3 regions of the Arthrobacter sp. NPDC057388 genome follow, and region 3 is predicted to be linked to each of the others. Evidence: riboswitches for the same ligand, from Rfam matches in the RefSeq annotation. Region 3 holds a riboswitch; each other region holds the start of a gene.
The links. A riboswitch is a leader RNA that binds a small molecule or an ion and turns the genes downstream of it on or off. The one in region 3 is predicted to bind thiamine pyrophosphate.
Positions count from the first base shown of each region.

Region 1 (7,694 bases), on a different contig from region 3:
TTTTCCGCGTCGAGGCAGAGCTCGACGCGTGTCTTGTTGCTGTCCTCGTACCAGGACGGGAAGCCGTACTCAGTGTTGACGGGTCCGACGGCGGTCAGTTTGCTTGGGTTCGTCCGGGTGACCTGCGTGGCGGCCAGGGAAGTTCCGGCGCCCGTCACAGCCAGCAGCAGGGCGGTCGTGGCGGCGATCCCGCGCCGGCGGGATGCCGGGCGTGGGGCCCGGTGCCGTGGCGTCAGGCGCTGGGCCGACAGGAAATGTGGGGTGGGTACCATTTTTGTCTCCTCGAAAGACGCTGATGGCATCCACTAAAAGGGGTGGTGGTTGGAAAAACGTTCGGCCTCCAGGTTGGAGAAACCTTGAGAATCAAAGCTTTCTCAAGAGCAGTGGGGGGACCTGCCCGGGTCCGGCCAGGGGCGCGTTCGTGACTTCTGCAGCCCCGTGGCAGGGCCGGCCGGCCTCCTTGCCGGACGCCCCGACCGGCCCCCCCTGACGGTCCCAGTGCCGGTCCCAGTGCCGCACGCAGCGCCGGTCCTAAGGCATGTCGCAGCGCCGGTTCTAAGGCATGTCCCGGGGCAGGCGCTGCGGACAAAGCCTGCAGTATGCGAACGGACCCGGCACCGCGGGTTGCGGTGCCGGGTCCGGCTGTTCCGGGCCCGGCCGAGGTCATCAGCACTGCCGGGTTCGGAACAGCAACAGTATGTCCTGGGGTGCTTGGGGAAACCCGGCCGTTGACCCGGAACGGGTTTCGGGGCGACCCACCCGATGTTGGGGGCGCAGGTCCCGGGAAGGGGGCCCGGCCGGGGAGGATCCGCCCTTTAGACGATGTCCTGGGTCTTGGCGAACCGGGTGATGGCCCGCTGCGTGCCGCGGTTGGCCAGGACCTGGATTACGGCGCTCACGGAAGCGGAGACGAGGGCGAACGTCAGGGCGGTCCGCAGTGTGGTGGGAACATCGTCCTTGTCACCCTTGGGCGGCTTCTGCCCCGTGACCTTTTCCCAGATGGTGTCGACGGCCTTGGTGCCGGCGAACCCTGCCAGCAGGCTGATGCCGGTGCCAAGCAGTTTGATGAAGAAACTCATTCCGGAACTCCTAGCGTGATGAACACTGGTCTTTCCCTAGCCTAACCGCATGAGGCAGCCCGGCAGCATGAGGCGTGGCCCAAGCGCATGAGGCGTGGCCCAAGCGCGTGAGGCGTCAGTCCGCCGGCATGGAGCGGTGGATTTCCCGCAACGCCTGGACCACGAGGTCATGGTCCGCCTTCTGCGGCAGTCCGGAGACCGTGACCACGGCCACCGCGCCCACACCCCGCACATAGATGGGGAAGGCTCCGCCGTGGGCGGCGTAGGTGGACTGGTCGAACCACGCGTTGTCCTCGATCCGTCCGCCGCCGACCCTGCCGCGCAGGCCCACGAGCAGCGACGGCTCCTCGTAGCGCGCGGCGGTACGCTGCTTGGCCAGCACCCAGCCCTCGTTGTCAGGGGTGGCTCCCTCAAGCGCCACATGGAAGAGGACCTGCCCGCCCTTGGTGATGTCGATGGCGATGGGCAGGTTGTCCTCCTTGCCCCGTTCCACCAGTTCCAGGCCGAGGGCCAGGGCGTCGTCCTTGCTGAACCTGGGGAACTGCAGTTCGGCGATCTCACCCTCGATCCGGCCGATCAGGGCTTCGAGGGATCCGGCCGGCTGTTCCTCGGCGGAATCGGGGTCGAAGGCGGGCAGGGCAGAGCCGGCGGAGTCCTGTTGCGTCATGGCCCCAATGTACTCCGCGCAGCCGGTCCGGCCAGCAGGCTGTCTCCCGGATTATGACGGCGGGCCCGGGATTCCGGGGCCGCCGGGGTGTAAACTGGACCCGCCCACAAGGGCAGATTTATCACGACAGGGGAGCGCCGCCGTCGGGATGCAAAGGCAGCAGCCAGCGCAACCGCGGATGGGCGCTGAGAGTGCGGACAGCCGCAGACCCTCGAACCTGATCCGGCTAGTACCGGCGCAAGGGAGTCGAGTTCTCAGAGTGCCCGGCAGCAGGAGGCCCAGCCACCGGCAGCCGGGGTAACGCTTTCCCCTCCTGTTCCTCAGGAGGACCATCATGACAACTGCAGCAATCAAGAAGACCAGCTACAACTGGCGCGTGGCGGACATCGTGGTGGCGGCGCTTATCGCCGTCGCCGGCGGCGTGATCTTCTGGGCATGGTCCCAGGGTGCCAACCTCATCTCCACTCCCGTCAACGCCGTCTATCCGCCGCTGACCGGCCTGTACGCAGGCGGCTGGATGATTCCGGCGGTCCTGGGCATGCTCATCATCCGCAAGCCGGGCGCTGCCCTGTTCTGCGAAACGGTGGCGGCCACGGGCGAGCTCCTCATGGGCTCGCAGTACGGCACCACGGTGCTGATCTCCGGTCTCCTCCAGGGCCTGGGTGCGGAGCTCGTGTTCGCCGCCCTGGCGTACCGGAAGTTCAACCTCCCCGCTTCGCTGCTGGCCGGGGCAGGCGCCGGGCTGTTCTGCGGCCTCAACGACTCCTTCGCGCCGTGGGGCTGGAACATCGCATACACCGCCGGCGACAAGTTCGCGTACATCGTGTTCTGCGCCATCTCCGGTGCGGTCATCGCCGGCGCGCTGTCCTGGATCGCCACCCGCGGCCTGGCCAAAACCGGTGTGTTGAGCTCCTTCGCGTCCCGCAAGGCAGCCACGGAGCCCGTCTTCAACTGATGCCCGCTTCCCACGACGCCGGCGTCCGCCCCGCCGCGGTCCACGCCCGCGGCTGGGGCTGGCGCCACGCCGGCCGTACCAAACCCGCCGTCCGCGCGCTCGACCTGGACATCCGCCCCGGTGAGCGCGTCCTGCTGCTTGGCCCCTCCGGAGCCGGCAAATCGACGCTGCTCCACGCCCTGGCCGGCGTGCTGGGGGACAGTGACGCCGGTGGCCCAACGGACGACGCCGGGACCCGGGACAGCGACGACGCGGACGAGAGCGGCGAACTGCTCATCGACGGCGCGTCCCCGCGCGTACAGCGGGGACGCGCCGGACTCATGCAGCAGGACCCGGAAACCCAGGTGGTGCTCTCCCGCCTCGGCGACGACGTCGCCTTCGGGGCCGAAAACCTGTCGGTGCCGCGCGACGAGATCTGGCGCCGCGTGCACGAGGCGCTGGACGACGTCGGTTTGTCCCACCTCCCGCTGAACCACCCGACGTCGGCCCTGTCCGGCGGCCAGAAGCAGCGCCTGGCGCTCGCCGGGATCCTGGCGATGCGGCCGGGGCTCATCCTGCTGGATGAGCCCACCGCGAATCTCGATCCGGCAGGCGTCCTGGAGGTCCGGGACGCCGTGGGCCGCTGCCTGGACAAGACCGGAGCCACCCTGGTGGTGGTGGAGCACCGGGTGGCCGCGTGGAAGGACCTTGTGGACCGGATCGTGGTCCTGCAGCCGGGCTCTGACGCCAACGGCGCGGTGCTGATCGACGGCACGCCGGACGAGGTCCTGGAACAGGCCCGCGGAAAGCTCACCGCCGCCGGCGTCTGGGTTCCCGGCTACGTTCCTGAAACCCGCCGGCGCTGCGCCGGATTGGTTCCGCCGTCCGCCGGCAGTGGCGCCGGCGGGCTGCTGCTGGCCGCGGAGAAGCTCGCGGTCTCGCGGGAACGTCCCCGCCGCCGGGGTTTCCGTTCCTTGCCGCCGGTGCCGGTGCTGCGGGACGTCACCGCACAGGTCCGGGCCGGTGAGGCGCTGACCGTCACGGGGCCCAACGGCGCCGGTAAATCCACCTTTGCGCTCACCCTCGCCGGGCTGCTTCCGCCGGTGGACGGCAGGGTCTCCGCGACGCTCGGGCTGAGCGCCGGCGCCGGCATCGACCCCTACAAATGGAAGGCCGAGCAGCTGATCTCCCGGATCGGCACGGTGTTCCAGGAACCCGAGCACCAGTTCGTCACCGGCCGTGTGCTGGACGAGCTGCAGTTCGGCCCCCGCCACCTGGGACATGGCGAAGAGCGCGTTGACGAGCTGCTGGAGCGGCTGCGCCTCACCCATCTGGTGGACGCCAACCCGTACACCCTCTCCGGCGGGGAGAAACGCCGGCTGTCCGTGGCCACGGTCCTGGCCGCGCACCCGCAGGTGCTGGTCCTGGACGAGCCCACCTTCGGGCAGGACGCCAACACCTGGGCGGAGCTGGCCTCGTTCCTTTCCGAACTGCTCGACGCCGGCACGGCCGTGGTGTCGGTGACCCACGACGAGGAGTTCACCCATGTCCTTGGCGGCACCGAGCTGAGGCTGGGCTCCGGCGGCCGCCCCGGGACGGCCGAATCACGATCCGCCGCGCCGCGAGCCGCCCAGCCGCGTCCGGAACAGGCAGCGACATGAGGGAAGCGCTAACACTTGCCGGAAACCGGGCCCTGCTGACGCGCGCCAACCCGCTGGCCAAATTCGCGGCAGTCTTCCTCATCACGCTGGCCCTGGCGCTGTCCATCGACTGGATGTCCGCCTCGGTGGCTCTCGTGTGCGAGCTGCTGGTCTTCCCGCTGGCCGGGCTGACATTTTCGCTGCTGTGGCAGCGCGGCTGGCCGCTGATCCTGGCGGCCGCCGTGGGGGGCTGGAGCACCTCAATCCTGGCACCTGACAGCGGCAGGATACTGCTCGACGTCGGCATCTGGTCGACGAGCGAGGGTTCCCTGCAGCTGGGGCTGGGTTTTTTGCTCCGGGGCCTGGCCATTGCCCTGCCCGCGGTGCTGCTGATGAGCTGCACCGATCCCACCGACCTGGCGGACGCTTTGGCGCAGAAGGCGCGGCTGCCGCACCGCTTTGTGCTGGGGACGCTGGCAGCCATGCGGTTGGTGGGCCTGATGGCAGAGGAATGGCAAACCATCGGCATGGCACGGCGCGCCCGCGGCGTCGGGTCGCGCGGCAACCCGTGGCAGCGGATTCGGGCAACCCTGGGGCAGAGCTTCGGCCTCCTGGTCCAGGCCATCCGCCGCGCCACCCGGCTTGCCGTCACCATGGAGGCCCGCGGTTTCGGCGGGGCCAGCCGGACCTGGGCGCGCGTGTCCACCTACAGTGTGCTGGACATCTGGGTGGTGCTGGGCGGCGTGTTCATCGCCGCGGGTGCCGTGGCGGCTGCGCTGTGGGCCGGAACATGGCACATGGTGTGGCTGGAGGGTTCCTAGGTAGCCGGGGCCGGGCCCACCCTGCTCCGGGATGGACAGACACGGGCCGGGCCGGATGACGGCCCGGCCCGTGTCTGTCACCGGTCGATCCGGGTTTGGCCGGTGGGATCGTCAACGGAGTGGCCCGGTGTACGGCTCTTCTGTGCTGCGCGTCGGTTGACTGCGGCGAGGGTAATCGCGGCCGCGGCAATGCCGGCGGCGATGGCGATGACGCCGCGCAAGACGATGTTCATGTCAGTCCAGAGTGCCAGCCCGATGCTGACGGCCAGGATTGTGGCGAACAGCGCCAGCATCGACGCCGGTTCGCCGGGCGGCTTGCTCCGGGACGAACCGTCTGAATGACGCCGGTCATTGATCTTTGCCATGGTTTTCCTTCGTTGTCGTAGGCTGCTGATACCGGGCGGATGGGCTTGGCATGGCGGCGTCAAAGGTTCCGGCGCCGGAAGACTGAAAGCGCCAGGCCGCCGAGGACGACGGCCCATACTGCAAGCCCGAGTTGGCCGAGGAGCAGGCGCCCCGGTCCCAGTTCCTCTACTGTCGTCGCGCTGATCGCCTGCATGAAGAGGGGCGTCGGTGTCATGTTTACGAAAGAGTCGATCGTCCCGGCCGCCTGCTCCGGGATCATGGCGCCCACCGCAAAGACCGCCAAGGGAAGGAGGAGGTTGACCCCGATGAGCAGCAATACGGCCCCGAAGGCCCGCCCCACGAGATGGGCCAGCGCCACGGCAATCAGAACCATGCTGGTGCTGCCGACAACGGTTGCTGCCACGCTCACCAGCGCTGACCCGGCAAAGTTGCCCCTGGACAGGACGAGTCCGAGTCCCGCGATGACGATCGTGACGAAGGCCGTGCTGGTTGCTGTCAGGGCAGCCCAGGACAGCAACCTGGCCGTGAAGAGTCTCTCCCGCTTCGGTGTCAGTGACAGCGCCAGGCCCAACTGCCCTGTGTGGTCCCGGCCAACCGCGAAGACGGCGGCTACGGAGAGGACCAGCGCGCAGACAAACGCACCGGTTTCAACCGAGGTGGTGGTCATGACTCTTGTGGGTTCCGTGGCCAGTGAATTCATGACCAGCATCGTCAGTATCCCGCCGGCCAGCCCTGAAGTGACCGCCACGAGGACCGGGATGGGTACGCCGCCCTTCCGGAGGAGCCGGTGCACCTCGGCGCGGATAACGGCGCCGAGCCTCTGTTCCAGGGCAAGCGCGGCGCGGTCGTCTATCGGTGTTTCAGTCATGGTCATTCCGTTCCTCCGGATGCGCTCCGGGCCAGGACCTCGAAGTAGGTGTCTTCGAGGCTTCGGGTTACCCGGGCCAGATGCGAAATCCCCGCACCGGACTCCAGTGCGACCGCGGCGAGCTCGGTAGGGTTCGTATGCCGGACAAGGATTCCGCCCCGTTCTTTGGCGGCGCGGAAACCTCTTTGTGCCATGGCAGCCAGCAGGATCTCGGGGTTAGGGGACTCAAGGTAGTACCCCGTTTCGTCCAGATGGGACACGAAATCCCCGATGCTTCCATGCCCGAGGATCCGTCCGTCGCCGATCATGACGATGTCATCCGCTGTTTCTGCAAGTTCGGCCATATGGTGTGAGGACAGAAGGACCGTGGCGCCGTCTGATGCCGCGGACGTCAGGAACGTTCTGATCCAGGCGATCCCGTCCGGGTCGAGTCCGTTGATGGGTTCGTCCATAACCAGTACGGCCGGGCGGCTCACGGTCGCTGCGGCGATGCCCAGCCGCTGGCGCATGCCCAACGAGAAGGTGCGGACGCGGTTTTGCGCCGCGCCTGCCAGTCCGACCCTTTCAAGGGTGTCTTTCCCCCATGAAAGCGGCAATCCCTGCAGGCGGCAAACGTAGTCGATGATGCCGGCAGCGGTGGCTTGCTCCGGGAGCCACTCCGCCGACAGGAAAAGTCCCATGGTTCGTCCTGGACGCCGGGACTGCGCGAACTCTGTTCCGTTGACCTTGATGGTGCCCGCGTCGGGACTGACCAAACCTGCAATCGCTTTCAGCACGGTGGACTTGCCCGCACCGTTGGGCCCTACGAATCCAGTGACCCGCCCCGGTGCGGCGGTGAAGGAAACGTTCTTGAGCACCCTTGTGCTCCCAAAGCTTTTGCTTAGGTTGTCGACGTGAATCATGGATGGACAAACTCCTCGGCGGTGGGCTGCTTGACAGTGGGGGGCCGCCGGAGGGCGGCGATTTCAGGTGAGGTGTGTTGCACCAGGCGGCCTATCTGGTCCGGGACCGCACGGGACAGGCTAAGTGCAGCCAACGTCCTGGGCCGACCCGCGAAGTAGTGGACGCGCACCAGTGACGCCCTTGCTGCCCGGGCAGCCGTGGCGGACACGGAATGGAGGCCGGTTGCGGCGAGGACCACCTCATGGTCGGCGAAGGAACTGCTGGCCCAGCCGACGTTGGCTCCCACCACAGAAAACCGGGCCCTGGCAAGGCGGACCGATAGGGCGAGAACGTACCAAAGCGTTACCGCTGCCACCGCAGCCAGGACGAGGGCGCCGGCCGTAAGGCGGTGCAGAAGCCAAGCGCAAGCAAGCGCG
Region 1 is NZ_JBHVBL010000004.1:139,434-147,127, reverse strand. Features, by position in the region: gene ACFUTU_RS03515 (hypothetical protein) at 1-272, opposite strand, end outside; gene ACFUTU_RS03510 (DUF4235 domain-containing protein) at 816-1,079, opposite strand; gene ACFUTU_RS03505 (heme-degrading domain-containing protein) at 1,195-1,746, opposite strand; TPP riboswitch at 1,865-2,008, shown strand; gene ACFUTU_RS03500 (ECF transporter S component) at 2,081-2,701, shown strand; gene ACFUTU_RS03495 (ABC transporter ATP-binding protein) at 2,701-4,341, shown strand; gene ACFUTU_RS03490 (energy-coupling factor transporter transmembrane component T family protein) at 4,338-5,141, shown strand; gene ACFUTU_RS03485 (hypothetical protein) at 5,219-5,506, opposite strand; gene ACFUTU_RS03480 (hypothetical protein) at 5,566-6,375, opposite strand; gene ACFUTU_RS03475 (ABC transporter ATP-binding protein) at 6,378-7,232, opposite strand; gene ACFUTU_RS03470 (PH domain-containing protein) at 7,274-7,694, opposite strand, start outside.
Region 1: linked by a shared signal. The riboswitch ahead of ACFUTU_RS03500 (ECF transporter S component) and the one ahead of ACFUTU_RS10935 (FAD-dependent oxidoreductase) in region 3 are both predicted to bind thiamine pyrophosphate.

Region 2 (7,694 bases), on a different contig from region 3:
CTGGCTTCGGGTGGGACGGTCGCCGATGTCTGCGAACCGGACGTCCGTGCCGCGCGGCGAAGCCAGCAGCTCGGCCCCTGCCATCATGGTGGGCTCCCAGTCGAACACCACGCCGTCGTCCTCGCCGATCACCACAGTGTCGCCGGGCTTGGCGCCCTGCTTGAACAGCTCGGTTTCCACGCCAAGCTTGGCCAGGCGGTCGGCGAGGTAGCCAATGGCTTCCTCGTTGGTGAAGTCCGTCTGCTTGACCCAGCGAACGGGCTTTTCGCCCAGGACGCGGAACAGCGGCTCCAGGTTCTTCTCCTCGCGGCGGATCCGGAAACCGATCTCGTTGACTGCACGGGGCCGCAGTACCGGGGCATGTACCTTCGGCGGTGCGGTTTCCACGCTGTCGCGTGCGGCCTTGACGATCTCTGCCATGGCGAAGCCTAGCTGTCGCAGGCCCTCATGGCTCGTGGCTGATACCTCAAAGACACGGTAGCCGCGGGACTCCAGCTCCGGCCGGACGAACTCGGCCATGTCCTTGCCATCCGGGAGATCGACCTTGTTAAGGGCCACCAGCCGGGGGCGGTGGTTGAGCGGAACAACTTCGCCGTTCGAGCCGGCGTAGCTCATGTCCACCGCATACTTTTCGAGCTCGGTTTCGATAATTGCGAGGTCGGAGAGCGGATCTCGGTCAGATTCGAGCGTACCGCAGTCCAGGACGTGCACCAAAGCCGCGCACCGTTCGACGTGGCGGAGGAAGTTGTGGCCCAGGCCTTTGCCTTCACTGGCGCCCTCGATGAGGCCCGGAACGTCGGCGATGGTGAACCGGACGTCGCCGGCCTGGACCACGCCCAGGTTGGGGATGAGGGTGGTGAAGGGGTAGTCGGCAATCTTGGGGCGGGCGGCGGACATGGCCGCGATAAGGCTGGACTTGCCAGCCGAGGGGAATCCTACGAGGGCGATGTCGGCGATCGACTTCAGCTCCAGGACGATGTCGCTGGCTTCGCCCTCGATGCCCAGCAGGGCAAAACCGGGTGCCCGCCGCTTCTGGGACGACAGCGCGGCGTTGCCGAGCCCGCCCTGGCCGCCGGAAGCGGCGACGAATTCGGTCCCCTCGCCCACGAGGTCGGCCAGGACCTTGCCGTCCTTGGTCTTGACGACGGTGCCGTCCGGAACGGGCAGCACGAGGGTTTCACCGTTCTTGCCGCCACGCCAGTCGCCCATGCCGGGGCCGCCGTTCGTGGCGTGCCGGTGCGGCGCATGGTGGTAGTCCAGCAGCGTGGTGGTCTGCGAGTCGACGCGCAGGATGACGTCGCCGCCATTGCCGCCATTGCCGCCGTCGGGCCCGCCCAGCGGCTTGAACTTTTCGCGCTTCACGGAGACACAGCCGTGGCCGCCGGTACCGCCGGATACATGCAGTACTACCCGGTCTACAAAGCTCGCCACGTGAATCTCCTCTATTGCTGAATCCGGCCGTCCTGGACGTCCAAATCGATTGTAATGCGGTTAAAAGAACAGTGGAGCGAGCCATCATGGCCCGCTCCACCGGTTCAGAACTGGTTGTTACTCTGCAGCTGCAGCAGCAACGATGTTGACGACCCGACGGCCGCGGCGCGTGCCGAATTCAACGGCACCTGCCTGCAGAGCGAACAGGGTGTCGTCGCCGCCACGGCCAACGCCTGCACCGGGGTGGAAGTGGGTGCCGCGCTGGCGGACGATGATCTCGCCAGCGGAAACTACCTGGCCGCCGAAGCGCTTGACGCCGAGGTACTGGGCGTTGGAGTCACGGCCGTTGCGAGTGGAGCTCGCGCCTTTTTTGTGTGCCATTTGAAATGCCTGCCTTTAATTCTGGTGAAACTGCTGGAAACCTGGACAGTAACCGGAAGTTACTGGATGCCGGTGATCTTGACCTTGGTCAGTTCCTGGCGGTGACCCTGGCGCTTCTTGTAACCGGTCTTGTTCTTGAACTTCTGGATGACGATCTTCGGACCACGGAGGTCCTGGAGGATCTCAGCCGTAACAGTCACCTTGGCCAGGTCCGCAGCTGCGGAGGTGACCTTGTCACCGTCTACCAGGAGCAGCGCGGGCAGCTCAATGGTGCTGCCAGCTCCACCGGCGACGCGGTTCAGGGTAACGAAGTCTCCAACAGAAACCTTCTCTTGGCGGCCGCCTGCGCGGACAATCGCGTACACCACTTGGGAACTCACTTCTCTCGACGTTTATTACTAAATTTGCGTGCGGAACCCGGGTCCGGAAATTGGCCTGGTTCTCGCTGTGCCTCAACGCCGTGGATTGCCCGGGGGAACCCGTGAGCTATCCCAGGAACAAGCCCGACAGGGCGGTCCGGGTCATAACCCAAGTGTTGGCGTAAGCACCGAAGATCTAGAATACGCTAATTCCGACGTCGGCCGCAAATGAGGCTGGCACTGGCGGGTTGTCCGTGATAGGCGCCACAGGGGACGCCGTTCCGGACATCCGGTGCCGTGCGCGACCATCTTACCGGGTGCCGGGCGCGCTTCCGTTCAGCTGTGCCGGCTCGGCGCGTCGAAGAACTCCACCTCGTACCGGCAGGAGTGCCGGAAGGCGGTGACCATCGCTTCGCGCTCCCCCGCCGACGCGGCACGGCCGGCGTCATCCGCTATTTCGATGGCCCGCAGGGTGGCGGCAGCGAAGTCCTCGTCGGCGTAGGTCCGCAGCCACTCCGCATACGGGTGCCCGGCATCCGCCCCGGCGGCCAGGTACTCCGCGTGCAGGGTCTCCCCCACTTCGGCGTAGAGCCAGAAGCAGGGCAGGACTGCTGCCACCAGCACGGCGTAACTGCCTCCGGCCGAGGAAGCCAGCAGATGGTCGACATAGGACTTCGTGACCGGCCCCAGCTCCGTCTGCACCGTGCGGGTGCTGAGCCAGTTGCGGTGCAGTTCAGATTCAACTTCCAGGCATTGCTGGGACGACCGGGCCCAGAACAGCTGCTCGGCCTCGGTCGGGGCTAGTGCGCTGGCCCGCGCCAGGACGCGAGAGTAGCCGTTGAGGTAGATGGCGTCCTGGGCGAGGTAGTACGCGAATTCCTTCTCCGGCAGAGTGCCCCCGGCAAGCCCCCGGATGAAGCCCAAACCGTAGATGGCTTCCAGATGGGTGAAGGTCTCGGCACGCAGCAGTTCCGCGAATCCGCCCTTCGGTTCGGACTGGGCTGAACCCCCAGCCCCGGCAAGGTGGTGGAAGTGGTTGATCGGGCCGTTGCCGGCGCCGACCTCCAGCCCTCCGGAGGTCCGCAACGCCTCGGCCAGCCAGGGCTTGACCTCCCGCAGTGACGCTTCCCAGTCGCCCAGCCGCGCCTGCACGGCGGCCATGGCGGACGACAGCGAACATCCGGTGCCGTGGCTGTTCCGCGTGGCGATCCGCTCGCCGGCCACCTCCACCACTTCCGCGGACAGCAGCCCGGCGGTGTTGACGAGGGCGTCAGGGCAGGTGGCCCCGTTCAGGTGACCGCCTTTGACCAGGACCGTGGCACCGGTCCGCTCAGCGAGGCGTCTGCCCTGGTCCAGGGCGCCCGCCCAGTCCGCGGCCTCCGTTTCCCCGAGCAGCATGGCAAGTTCGGGAAGGTTCGGCGTGATCAGGTCCGCGAGCGGCAGCAGCTTCCGGAGTGCTGCCTCCGCAGACTCCTGCAGGAGCCGGTCACCGCTGGTGGCCACCATCACGGGGTCGAGAACCACGACGCCGGGACGCACGTTTTCGAGCCAGCTGCGGACAGCGGCGATCACCTTTTCATCCCCCAGCATGCCGATCTTCACGGCGTCCACTTGGATGTCGTCGCTGACAGCATCCAGCTGGGCTGACAGGAAAGATGCAGGGGGAACGTGGACGCCGCTCACGCCGGTGGTGTTTTGCGCCGTGAGGGCGGTGATCGCGGCCATGCCGTAGCCGCCGTGGGCGGCGATGCTTTTCAGGTCGGCCTGGATGCCTGCACCGCCGGACGGATCCGAGCCTGCGATGGCGAGGACCCTGGGAACCGCGCGAGCGGCCGGAATGGCAGTCGCTGCGTGATCCGGAAGTGAATTGGCGGCGGCCTCAGGAGCGGGCATGACCGATGCTGATGACAGTGCTGTCGACAAGAAGACATCCCTTCGCCGGTGCTAACCGGACAGGTTCAACGGGTTTGGATCTCAGCCGGCCCGTGCGCGGCACCCCGTGTCAGTCCTCCAGCCTAGCGGTTCCTTCGAAACATGGCGCTGATTCCGGCGTTTGCGACAGGAGGTCCGGCACCGCAGTCGCGGTACCGGACCTTCGGGCGGACCCAGGGGCCCGTCAACTCAGAGTTCCGAGGCGGGTACCCCAACTCCCAGAATGATCGGTTCACCGGCTGGCTGCGGAGCCGGCTTGGATGCCTGATCGTTTCCCGTCCCCGGCGCCTTAGCTTCGTGCGAGTGTCCCGCGGCGGCTGCCGGAGCGACCTCGTGGTGCTCCACGGAGGTTTCGTTGGCTGCACCCTGCGGGCGGCTGGCGCTCCGGTTGCGGCGCGGACGGCGCCCGCGGGATGTCCCGGCCGCACCGTCGGCAGGCTGGACGCCGGCAGGCCGGCCTTCCGGCTGACGGACCACCGGCTGGGCGGGAGCCGCTGGAGCCGGCGTTTCTTCCCTGGCCTCTTCCGTCGCGGCGGGGGCTTCCTTCTCGGCGGGAGCCACCGGGCTGCCGAGGTGCGCGAATGCCTCCTCCAGGCGGTCCAGTGTCAGGGCGGGTGCTTCCTTGGGCGGTTCTTCACTGTGGTCGACGAACGGAAGAATCACCTTCTCGCCACCGAACGTCAGGACTGCCCCGGGACGTCCGGAAACGCTTTCCGTTTCCGGAGCGCGGTGCACCACCGGGCTTTCCGGCGCGGCAGCTGCAGGTGCCGCCGGCCGCGCGGCTTCCCCTGATGCGGCGGCATTGTGCGCCGCCTCCTCATGCAGATGGGCGGCATGCGCGGCGGCTGCAATGTTGGCAAGGGCAGCGCGGGTGGCTTCAGCCTTGGCGTGGCGTTCTGCTTCCGACGGGTCAGGGTGGTGGACTGCAGCAGGGGCGGCTGGAGCACCTTCTGACTGCTGTCCGCCCTTGCCGCGGCGCCGCTTGCGCTCCGGCCGTGCAGGAGGCTGGACCTCCGCCCGGTGTACGTGGTGCTCTGCTGCCACGGTGTTGGCCCGGCGGTGCTCCACCGGCTCGTCATGGGTAACGACGCCCCGGCCAGCACACACCTCGCACTGCTCGCCGAAGACTTCCAGGAGTCCGGTGCCCATCCGCTTGCGGGTCATTTGTACGAGCCCCAGAGACGTCACTTCGGCCACCTGGTGCTTGGTCCGGTCGCGGCCCAGGCACTCGACCAGGCGGCGGAGGACCAGGTCGCGGTTCGATTCAAGCACCATGTCGATGAAGTCGATCACGATGATGCCGCCGATGTCGCGCAGCCGCAGCTGGCGGACAACTTCCTCGGCAGCCTCGAGGTTGTTCTTGGTGACGGTCTCTTCGAGGTTTCCGCCGCTGCCGGTGAACTTTCCGGTGTTGACGTCGACCACGGTCATGGCCTCGGTCCGGTCGATGACCAGGGAGCCGCCGGAGGGCAGGAACACCTTGCGGTCCAGCGCCTTGTGGATCTGCTCGTCAATGCGCCAGGCGGAGAAAATGTCCTCGTCCCTGGTCCATTTTTCGAGCCGGCCCACCAGGTCCGGGGCCACGTAGGTGACGTAAGCCTCGATGGTGTCCCATGCTTCGTCGCCGGACACGATCAGCTTGGAGAAGTCCTCGTTGAAGACGTCGCGCACAACCTTGATGGTCAGGTCCGGTTCGCCGTAGAGCAGTTCCGGGGCGAGGACCTTGGTGGACTTCGCCTGGCTTTCAATCCCCTCCCACTGGGCGCGGAGGCGGTTGATGTCGTGGGTCAGTTCCTCCTCGGAGGCCCCCTCGGCAGCGGTGCGGACAATGACGCCCGCGTCCTCGGGAAGGCGGTCCTTGAGGATGCGCTTGAGCCGGTTGCGTTCGACGTCGGGCAGCTTGCGGGAGATGCCGGTCATGGACCCGCCGGGGACGTACACGAGGTACCGGCCGGGCAGGGAGATCTGGCTGGTCAGGCGTGCGCCCTTGTGGCCCACGGGGTCCTTGGTGACCTGGACCAGGACGGAGTCGCCGGACTTCAGGGCGTTCTCGATCCGGCGCTGCTTGCCCTCAAGGGTGGCCGCATCCCAGTTGACCTCACCGGCGTACAGCACGGCGTTGCGCCCGCGTCCAATGTCGACGAAGGCAGCCTCCATGGACGGCAGGACATTCTGCACCTTGCCCAGGTAGACGTTGCCGATCAGGGAGTCCTGCTGCGTCTTGGAGACGAAATGTTCGGCCAGGACGCCGTCCTCCAGGACGCCGATCTGGATTCTGTCATCGCGCTGGCGGACGATCATCTGGCGGTCCACGGATTCCCGGCGTGCCAGGAACTCGGCCTCAGTGATGACCGTGCGGCGGCGCCCGGTATCGCGGGATTCGCGGCGGCGCTGCTTTTTGGCCTCCAGGCGCGTGGATCCCTTGACGCTGGTCACACGGTTGCTCGCCGGCGCCTCACTGATGGTCCGGGGGGCGCGGACACGGGTGACCGTGTTGGGCGGATCGTCTTCTCCCCCGCCGGTCAGTTCCAGGTCCTGGTCACCACGGCGGCGCCGCCGCCGGCGGCGGGACGTCACGCCGTCTTCCGGCTGGATACCTTCGTCTTCGGCGGCCTCGTCGGAAACGTCGGTTCCCTCCTCGCCGTCGGTGATCTCACGGTCGGAACGGCTGCGCCCGCGGCGTCCGCGGCTGCGCCGCCGGCGCCGGCCGCCGTCGTCCTCGAGCTCGTCCTCGCCGTCCTCGGCGGTCGCCTCCTCCTTGGCAGGGCGGATGACCGTGTTCAGGTCAGGCGCCTGGAAAATGATCGACGTGACGGACGCAGGCTCCAGGAAAAGCGAACCCAGAGGCGACTGTCCGGCTTCTTCCCCGGCCGCGGCCTCCTCGCCGGCAGGGGCTTCCTGCGCGGCGGCGGGTTCGGCAGCGGCGGGTTCGGCAGCGGCCGGTTCTGCCGGCGCTGTCTGCGCTTCGGGGGCGGGCTCTTCCGCCTGTCCGGCCACCGGCTCCGCAGCGGCTGCGACAGCAGCGCCCACCGCGGGGGCCACGGCAGACTCCGCTGGCTCTGCCGGGCTTTCGGCCTCGGCGGCCTTCGCCTTCGTTGTCCGGCGGCGGCGCACAGGCTTGGACTCCGCGGCAGGCTCCCCAGGAGCAGCCTCGGCAGCCGGCGAGGGGACCATCTGACCGCCGGCTTCCTGTGCCTCTATTTCAGCTCCGGCACCTTCGGCGAACGCGGGCAGCGGTTCCTCGGCAACCTTCTTCCGGGCGCGGGTCCGGCGCACCGGGGTCTTGACCGGGGCTTCCGCGGCGTCGGCTGCCCCGGTTTCTGCGGTGGATTCGGATGCAGCGGTTTCCGGCCCGGGTCCCCCGCTCAAGCCGTCGGGGGCTGCCGTTTCCGGCGCCGCCGTCCCGGCGTCAGCTGCTTTGGCCTTGGGGGCAGCCTTGCGCCGGGTCCTGGTGACCTTCTTGGGAGCCTCGGCGGCCTCATCAGCGGCGGCCGGTTCAACATTCTCGGCTATGACCTGGTCATTATCCATATGTGGCAACACTCCTGCCCCTGACATGCCGCCACATTCGGCACCCATTGGGGCACATAT
Region 2 is NZ_JBHVBL010000057.1:16,468-24,161, forward strand. Features, by position in the region: gene obgE (GTPase ObgE) at 1-1,431, opposite strand, end outside; gene rpmA (50S ribosomal protein L27) at 1,549-1,812, opposite strand; gene rplU (50S ribosomal protein L21) at 1,872-2,180, opposite strand; gene ACFUTU_RS19385 (bifunctional hydroxymethylpyrimidine kinase/phosphomethylpyrimidine kinase) at 2,508-4,064, opposite strand; TPP riboswitch at 4,085-4,181, opposite strand; gene ACFUTU_RS19390 (Rne/Rng family ribonuclease) at 4,293-7,634, opposite strand.
Region 2: linked by a shared signal. The riboswitch ahead of ACFUTU_RS19385 (bifunctional hydroxymethylpyrimidine kinase/phosphomethylpyrimidine kinase) and the one ahead of ACFUTU_RS10935 (FAD-dependent oxidoreductase) in region 3 are both predicted to bind thiamine pyrophosphate.

Region 3 (7,694 bases):
GGTATTTCGCCGGGTTCTTGACGTAGACGAGGATGTTGTCGTGCTTGGTGGGCCAGCGGTTTTTGGCGCGCGCCCCATAGTCGTAGGCCCAGATGATCTCGTTGAGGAAGCATGCCCGGCCAAAGATCGCGTCCAGCATCACCTTCGCGTAGTGCACCTCGCGGTAGTCAAGGTGCAGGTACAAGGTGCCGTCGTCAGCAAGGAGCCGCCACGCCTCCACCAGGCGCGGCTCGAGGAAGGACCAGTAGTCGCTGAAGGCGTCGTCGTACCGGTGCAGGGCGCCCTTGATCGTGTCGTAGGAGCGGCCCTTGAAACCCACCCGGTCGCCATCGCCGTCGGCGTTGAGCACCATCTTCGTTTCCTGGCGCTGCTGGGCCCGCCCCGTGTTGAAGGGCGGGTCCACGTAGATCAGTGTGAAGGCGCCGTCCGGCAGCGTGGGGAGGAAGTCCGCGTTATCCGCGTGCACCACCAGGTTGCTGCCGTCCGGCGCCCAGACAGTTTCAGTCATTGAGGCTATGGGGCCTCGGTGCCGGGCTGCGCGCCGGTGGCTGCGGATTCGCCGCCGGAGACCACTTCGCCGTTGCGCCGGCGCGTGCGCGTGCGGTTGCGGCGCGGGCGTGCGGGCTGCTCGCCGTCGACCGTCGCCGTGGCGGCACCTGTTCCGGCATCCGCGCCGGCCTCTGCGGCCCGGGATTCTGAAGAACGGGACTCTGAAGAACGACGACGGCGCTCGCCTGAGCGCTTGCCGGCGTCGCCGCTGCGGCGGCCGCCGTCCCTGCCGCCGGAACGGCCGGACTCACGCTTCCCGGAACGGCTGTTCTTCTTGCCCGTCTCGCCCAGGTCCTCCAGCACCTCGGCGTCGACGCCGGCAAGGGTGCGCTTGCTGCGCGGGAGCCGGCCCTTGGTGCCTTCCGGAATGTCCAGGTCGGTGTACAGGTGCGGCGAGGAGGAGTAGGTTTCGACGGGCTCGGGCACGTTCAGGCCGAGTGCCTTGTTCACCAGGCCCCAGCGTGGCATGTCGTCCCAGTCGACGAACGTCACGGCCGTGCCCTTGTTGCCGGCGCGGCCGGTGCGGCCCACGCGGTGCAGGTAGATCTTCTCGTCTTCGACGCACTGGTAGTTGATGACGTGCGTGACGTCATCGACGTCGATGCCGCGGGCGGCGACGTCGGTGGCCACCAGGACGTCCACCTTGTTGTTGCGGAAAGCGCGCAGGGCCTGCTCGCGGGCCCCCTGCCCAAGGTCGCCGTGGATGGCGGCAGCGGCAAAACCGCGGTCCACCAGTTCCTCGGCCACCTTCGCGGCGGTCCGCTTGGTCTTGGTGAAGATGATGGTGCGGCCACGTTCGCGGGCCTGCAGGATCCGGGAGACCACCTCGGTCTTGTCCAGGCTGTGGGCGCGGTAGATCAGCTGGCGGATATCGCGCTTGGTGAGCCCCTCGTCGTTGGGGTCGGCGGCGCGGATGTGCGTGGGCTGCGTCATGTAGCGGCGGGCCATGGCGATGACGGGGCCGGGCATGGTGGCCGAGAACAGCAGGGTCTGGCGGACGGCGGGCGTGCCGGCGATGAGCGTCTCGACGTCGGGCAGGAAGCCGAGGTCCAGCATCTCGTCGGCCTCGTCCAGAACGACGATCTTCACGTTCTTAAGGACCAGGTGGCGCTGCTTAAAGAGGTCGATGAGGCGGCCCGGCGTGCCGACGACAACCTCCACGCCCTTCTGCAGTGCCTCGATCTGCGGCTCATAGGCACGGCCGCCGTAAATCGTGGCGATCCGCACGTTGCGCTTGCGGGAGGCGGTCTGCAGGTCGTTGGCCACCTGGACGGCAAGTTCGCGGGTGGGAACGATCACCATCGCCTGCGGTGCGCCGGGGGAGGGGAGCTTGTCGTACCCGGCGTCGTCCCGGCCCACCACGCGCTGCAGGACCGGGATGCCGAAGCCGAGAGTCTTGCCGGTGCCGGTCTTGGCCTGGCCGATGATGTCGTGCCCGGTCAGCGCCACGGGCAGCGTCATGGCCTGGATCGGGAAGGGGTGCGTGATGCCGGCGTCCGCCAGGGATTCGACGATGTCGGCGCGGACATCGAAGTCGGTGAACGACTTTTCGGCTATTTCGTGCGGCTTCTCGTCCGAGATGATGGTCTCTTCCGGCTCGATGGTCTCGGTGCCGGTGTCGTCGGAGAGCAGCTGGTGGGTATGCAATTCACTCACAGGGGAGTTTCCTTATTCATTTAGGCATTGGCGCCGCCTGCTCAACGGGGCTGGCCGCGGGGCCGTTCCGGAGCACGCTCAGGCGCGCAAGCAATTCCAGTGGAAGCCGATCGCGGGCTATCTATGCCGGCACTGGGGACCGGCGGGTGGAACTCAAGATCGCGTAGGGGCGGGCTTGTTGAATTTCAAATCAAGGAAATCAACGACCGGGCATCCATTACTACCCACCCAGTCTACTGGCAAACCCGTGCATTCCTTGACTCGCACGGCGGCAGCTGCCTGCAGCTGCCGCAAGCCGCTGCCGTCCACACCGGGTCAGTCGACGAGCTCGAGGCGGATTTCGCGGGTGGTGATGTCCGAGGAGATGAGCCGGACGCGGACTTTGGTGCCCGGCTCCATTTCCCCTTCACACCGGGCCGTCACGGCCGGTTCGGCGATCTGCACCACTCCCGAGGGGGAGGATCCGTTGGTCCCCTTGCCATTGCCGTTCCCTGCGGAGCCGCCGTTCCCGTTGCCGTTGCCGCTGCCGTTGCCGTTTTTGGCCGGCTTCGACCCGGAGATCACCACGGCATCGAACTCCTGCCCGATGTGGTTGATCAGCAGCGCGGCTTCCACGGTGTCCAGGGCAAGGCGTTCCATCCGTGCCGCCAGCTGGTCGGAGTACGCCATGATTTCAGGCAGCGAGGGCAGTGCCTCGCGGGCCCAGGCCGGCACCGGCCGGTTGTTGCTCAGCGCGTCACAGATGACCAGCACAAACCGGTCCACCAGGCGGCGCAGCGGCGCGGTGGTGTGGGCGTACGCCGTGCCGATGGCGGACTGCACGGCGTCCTCCGGAACTGTTCCGTCGAAAGGGGTGTAAGTGGCGCCACGGAACAGCATGCCGGCCGAGTGGAGGATGGCCAGCTGCCGGTGGTCGGTGGGGTCGAGGGTGCGCAGGTACTCGCCGTAGCTTTCCTGGCCGTCCCACGGCTTGCCCAGCGCAGCTGTCTGCCGCTTGAAGTGGCTGAGCGAGCGTTCATCCGGGGCCGGCATGGTGCGCAGGATCCCCACCTTGCCGTCGAGCATGAGGGAAGCTGCAGCCATCCCGGTCATGAGCGAAATCTGGGCGTTCCAGTCCTCCACCGGAAGCTGCGGGACCGCCACGATCCGGTAGCCGCCGTCGGGAAGCTGGACGATCTCCTGCTCCGGCATGTTCAGGCTGGCACCCCCGCGGGCCCGCTCCAGGTCGACACGCTTGCGGCCCACTTCGCGCAGCAGCTGCAGCATGGGCGGTGCAGTGCCGGCATCGAGGTCGGCCTGGACCCCCTTGTAGTCCAGCTTGGCACGGCTGCGCACGGCAGCGCGGCGGACCAGCGCGGACACCACCTCGGCTGTGGCGTCGAGTTCAAACTCCCAGACGAAGGCGGAGCACAGCTGCCCCGCCAGCAGGCTGCCGGCGTTCTCGCTGATGACCTCCGGGTGCAGCGGAATCCTGCCGTCCGGGGCGTAGAACGTCTGCCCGCGGCGGCGGGTCTCGGCGTCGAGCGCGCCGCCCGGCTGCACGAAGGACGGAACATCGGCGATGGCGTAAAGGATCCGGTAACCGCCGCCGAGCCGCTCAATGAAGAGCGCCTGGTCAAGGTCCGTGGACGACGGCGGATCGATCGTCAGGAAGTCCACCCCGGTCAGGTCCAGGTCGGGGAAGTCCCGGCTGGCGACGGCGGCTTCGGCCTCCTTAAGCACCTCTTCCGGGAATTCCCCGGGAAGCTCCAGTTCCGTCCGCAGCGCGCTCAGGGCATCCGCGAGCGCGTTGGTCTGCTCGTGGACGCTGGGCGACAGCCGATGATGTGACACGAAAATCAGGTTAGCCCGAATTGCGCCGTTAGTCTTGGATTATGGGCACATCCTCGGCTGGCACCGCTCGCTACGACCGCTTCGTCGCAGACCTGTTCGGTGTGATGGCGTACGGTGAACTGTCCGCGTTCGAACGGCTCTCCTCCGACGCCCGTTACTCGCCGACGCTGCACGACCGTGCCGTCCTGGGCAGGATCGCCGTCATCGAATTCCAGCATTACGAGCTGGTGAGCGCCAAGCTGGCAGAGATGGGCGTTGACGTCGAACACGCGATGCTGCCGTTCCAGTCGGCCGTGGACCACTTCCATGAACGGACCCGCCCGGCGGACTGGTACGAATCCCTGATGAAGGCGTACGTGGTGGACACCGTGTCCGCCGATTTCTACCAGGCCGTGGCGCGGTTCGTGGACGCCGGAACCCGGGACGTGATCCGGCAGATCCAGTCCTCCGAAGAGGCCACGGCAGTGCTCCGTGAGCGGCTCAAGGGCGCGCTGGCCGATGACCCCCGGCTCGCGTCGAGACTGGCGCTGTGGGGCCGCCGCCTCCTGGGCGAGGCGATCACCCAGGCCCAGCGGGTCGGCCACGAACATGCCTTCCTGGGCGAGATGTTCGTCGAAGCGGAACCCGGCGCCACGGAGGCCACCGCACGGGAACTGGTCCGCGGCATCACCGCCGAGGTCGCGGAAAACCATTCCCGGCGGATGGTGCAGCTGGGCCTGAGCGGGTAGCCTGCCGGTCGCTAAACGACAGCAGCCGGGGACGTTGCGTCGAGGGCGTCGAGCAGTTCGGCCGCGGCGGCTGCCGGGTCCGGCGCCTCCGTGATCGCGCGGACGACGACGATCCTGCTGGCTCCGGCCGCCAGGACCTGCTCCACGTTGGTGCGGTCGATCCCGCCGATCGCGAACCAGGGCAGCAGCAGGCCTCCCACCCGTTCCTCGTTCGCCGTGCGGACAGCCTGCGCCGCGTACGTCACCAGGTCGAGTCCGACGGCGGCGCGCCCGGGTTTGGTGGGGGTGGCCCACAGCGGGCCCACGCAGAAGTAGTCCAGGCCGCTGCGCCCGTGCGCGGCGGCGATGGCGGCATCCACCTGCTCCGTGCTGTGCGTGGAGAGCCCGATCACCGTTGCATCGTGCAGCAGTTTCCGGGCAGCGCGCAGCGGCAGGTCCTTCTGGCCGATGTGGAACACCGGTGCACCCGCGATGGAGGCGATGTCGGCGCGGTCGTTCACGGCCCAGAGCCGCCCGTGCCTGCGGGCCGCGGCGTGGACGACCTCGAGAAGTTCGAGCTCTTCGGCGGCCTCGATGCTCTTGTCCCGCAGCTGGATGATGTCCACGCCGCCGGCAAACGCCGCGTCCACGAAGTCCGCGAAGTCCCCGCGGTCCTTGCGGGCGTCGGTGCAGAGGTACAGGCGGGCCGTGGTGTGGGCAGAGTGCTGGGTCATGGCAACCACCTTAGTTCCTCTAAACTGGGCAGGTACCGCGGGAGCCCGTCGCCGATGTCATAAAAGGCGCAGGGCTGAGAGGGCGTCAGAGCCGACCGCTTGACCTGATCCGGTTAGTACCGGCGTAGGGAAGGAAATCATGAACCCTGGACCCGGCGGCGAAAATAATGCCGCCACAGTCATTGAGGCTGACGTTGCCGTCATCGGCGGGGGCGTGGTTGGCCACGGTATCGCCTGGGAGGCGCGGCGTTCCGGCCGTTCCGTAGTGCTCATTGACCAAGCCCCCGGCAGCGGCGCAAGCTGGGCCGCTGCCGGCATGCTCGCCCCGGTCAGCGAACTGCATTACCAGGAGGAAGGGCTCCTGGAACTGATGCTGGAGTCCTCGGCCAGGTGGCCGGGGTTCGCCGCCGCGCTCACCACCGGCGGGGACTCCGGTTACCTGACGACGCCGACCCTTGCGCTGGGTGCGGACCCCGCCGACCGCCGGGCACTGATGGACCTGCGGGACGTCCAGCGGAGCCACGGCCTGGACGTGGAGCCGCTGACCATCCGCGAGGCACGCTCCCGGGAGCCGCTGCTCAGCCCTGGCATCTCCTGCGCCCTGGACATCCCCGCGGACCATCAGGTGGATCCGCGCAATCTTGTCAGGGCGCTGGCGGCGGAGCTGGCCGGCTCAGGCCAGGAGATTGCAGGCCAGGAGATTGCAGCCCAGGAGATTGCGGGCCGGGGGGTTGCCGGCCAGGGGACCGGAGTCGAGGACGGATTCGCGGTGCGGGAACACGCCGCCGGCCTGCTCTGGGACAGCGGGCGGGTCCGGGGGGTCCGGCTGGCGGGGGGCGGAAGCGTGCTTGCCGCCGAGACGGTGGTGGCCAACGGCCTGGCCGCCGCTCACCTGCAGAACCTGCCGGAACGCCTTCAGCTGCCGCTGCGCCCGGTCTATGGGGACATCCTCAGGCTCCGCGTCCCCGCGCACCTGCAGCCCCTCCTCACCGCCACCGTGCGGGGCATCGTCCGGGGGGTTCCGGTCTACATCGTGCCCCGGCAGGACGGCACGGTGGTGATCGGTGCCACCCAGCGCGAGGACAGCGTGCCGGGCACCAGCGCCGGCGGCGTCTACCAGCTGCTGCGTGACGCGCAGGCCCTGCTGCCGGCAGTTGCCGAACTCGAGCTGCTCGAAGCCACCGCCAGGGCACGGCCCGGCACACCGGACAACGCGCCCCTGCTGGGCCGCGTGCCGGCGGGCGTATCCGCGAGTGGCGAGGCGGGCGGGGACGTGGCGGGCCTCATCATCGCCACCGGCTTCTTCCGCCACGGCGTGCTGCTGACTCCGGCGGCTGCGGCGATCTGCCGGCAGCTCATGGACGGCATCACCGACCCCCGCTGGGCCGCGTTCCGGCCGGCACGGTTTTCCCCCGGACTTTCCGATTCGCCCGGAGCGGCAGCACCGCCCCGGAGCGGCCACCCCCGCATGACGCACGTCACATTTGACCCAAGCAAGGAATCAGCATGAACATCACTCTGAACGGTATTGAACAGGAAGTAGGCGAGGGCGCCTCGGTCACCACACTCGTCAGCCAGGTCACGGGACGGCGCCTGTCCGCCAGCGGGCAGGCAGCCGACGGCCAGCGGCTGGGCGTTGCGGTGGCCCGCAACTCAGCCGTGGTGCCCCGCAGCCAGTGGCACAGCACCGCCCTTGCCGAGGGCGACGAGATCGAACTCGTCACGGCAGTCCAAGGAGGATGAGCACGATGGCAGAAACACTGATTGAAACAGCGGACAGCCTGGTCATTGACGGGGTGGAACTGGGCTCACGGCTCATCATGGGCACCGGAGGGGCTCCGAGCCTGGACGGTCTCGGCTCAGCGCTGGTGGCGTCCGGAACGCAGCTGACCACCGTGGCGATGCGCCGCTATTCGCCTGCCGAAACGGGCTCGCTCTTCCAGCTGCTGGTGGACCACAACATCCGCGTCCTCCCCAACACCGCCGGCTGCTTCACGGCCAGGGACGCGGTCATGACGGCCGAGCTGGCCCGTGAGGCGCTGGAGACCGACTGGGTCAAGCTGGAGGTCATCGCGGACGAGCACACCCTGCTGCCGGATGCCGTCGAGCTCGTGGACGCGACGGAACAGCTGGTCAACCGCGGCTTCAAGGTCTTCGCCTATACTAACGACGATCCCGTGCTGGCGCTGCGGCTCGAAAACCTGGGAGCCTCCGC
Region 3 is NZ_JBHVBL010000018.1:62,296-69,989, reverse strand. Features, by position in the region: gene ACFUTU_RS10960 (DNA-methyltransferase) at 1-508, opposite strand, end outside; gene ACFUTU_RS10955 (DEAD/DEAH box helicase) at 514-2,205, opposite strand; gene ACFUTU_RS10950 (RNB domain-containing ribonuclease) at 2,521-4,038, opposite strand; gene ACFUTU_RS10945 (ferritin-like fold-containing protein) at 4,080-4,766, shown strand; gene thiE (thiamine phosphate synthase) at 4,778-5,479, opposite strand; TPP riboswitch at 5,507-5,628, shown strand; gene ACFUTU_RS10935 (FAD-dependent oxidoreductase) at 5,619-6,989, shown strand; gene thiS (sulfur carrier protein ThiS) at 6,986-7,222, shown strand; gene ACFUTU_RS10925 (thiazole synthase) at 7,228-7,694, shown strand, end outside.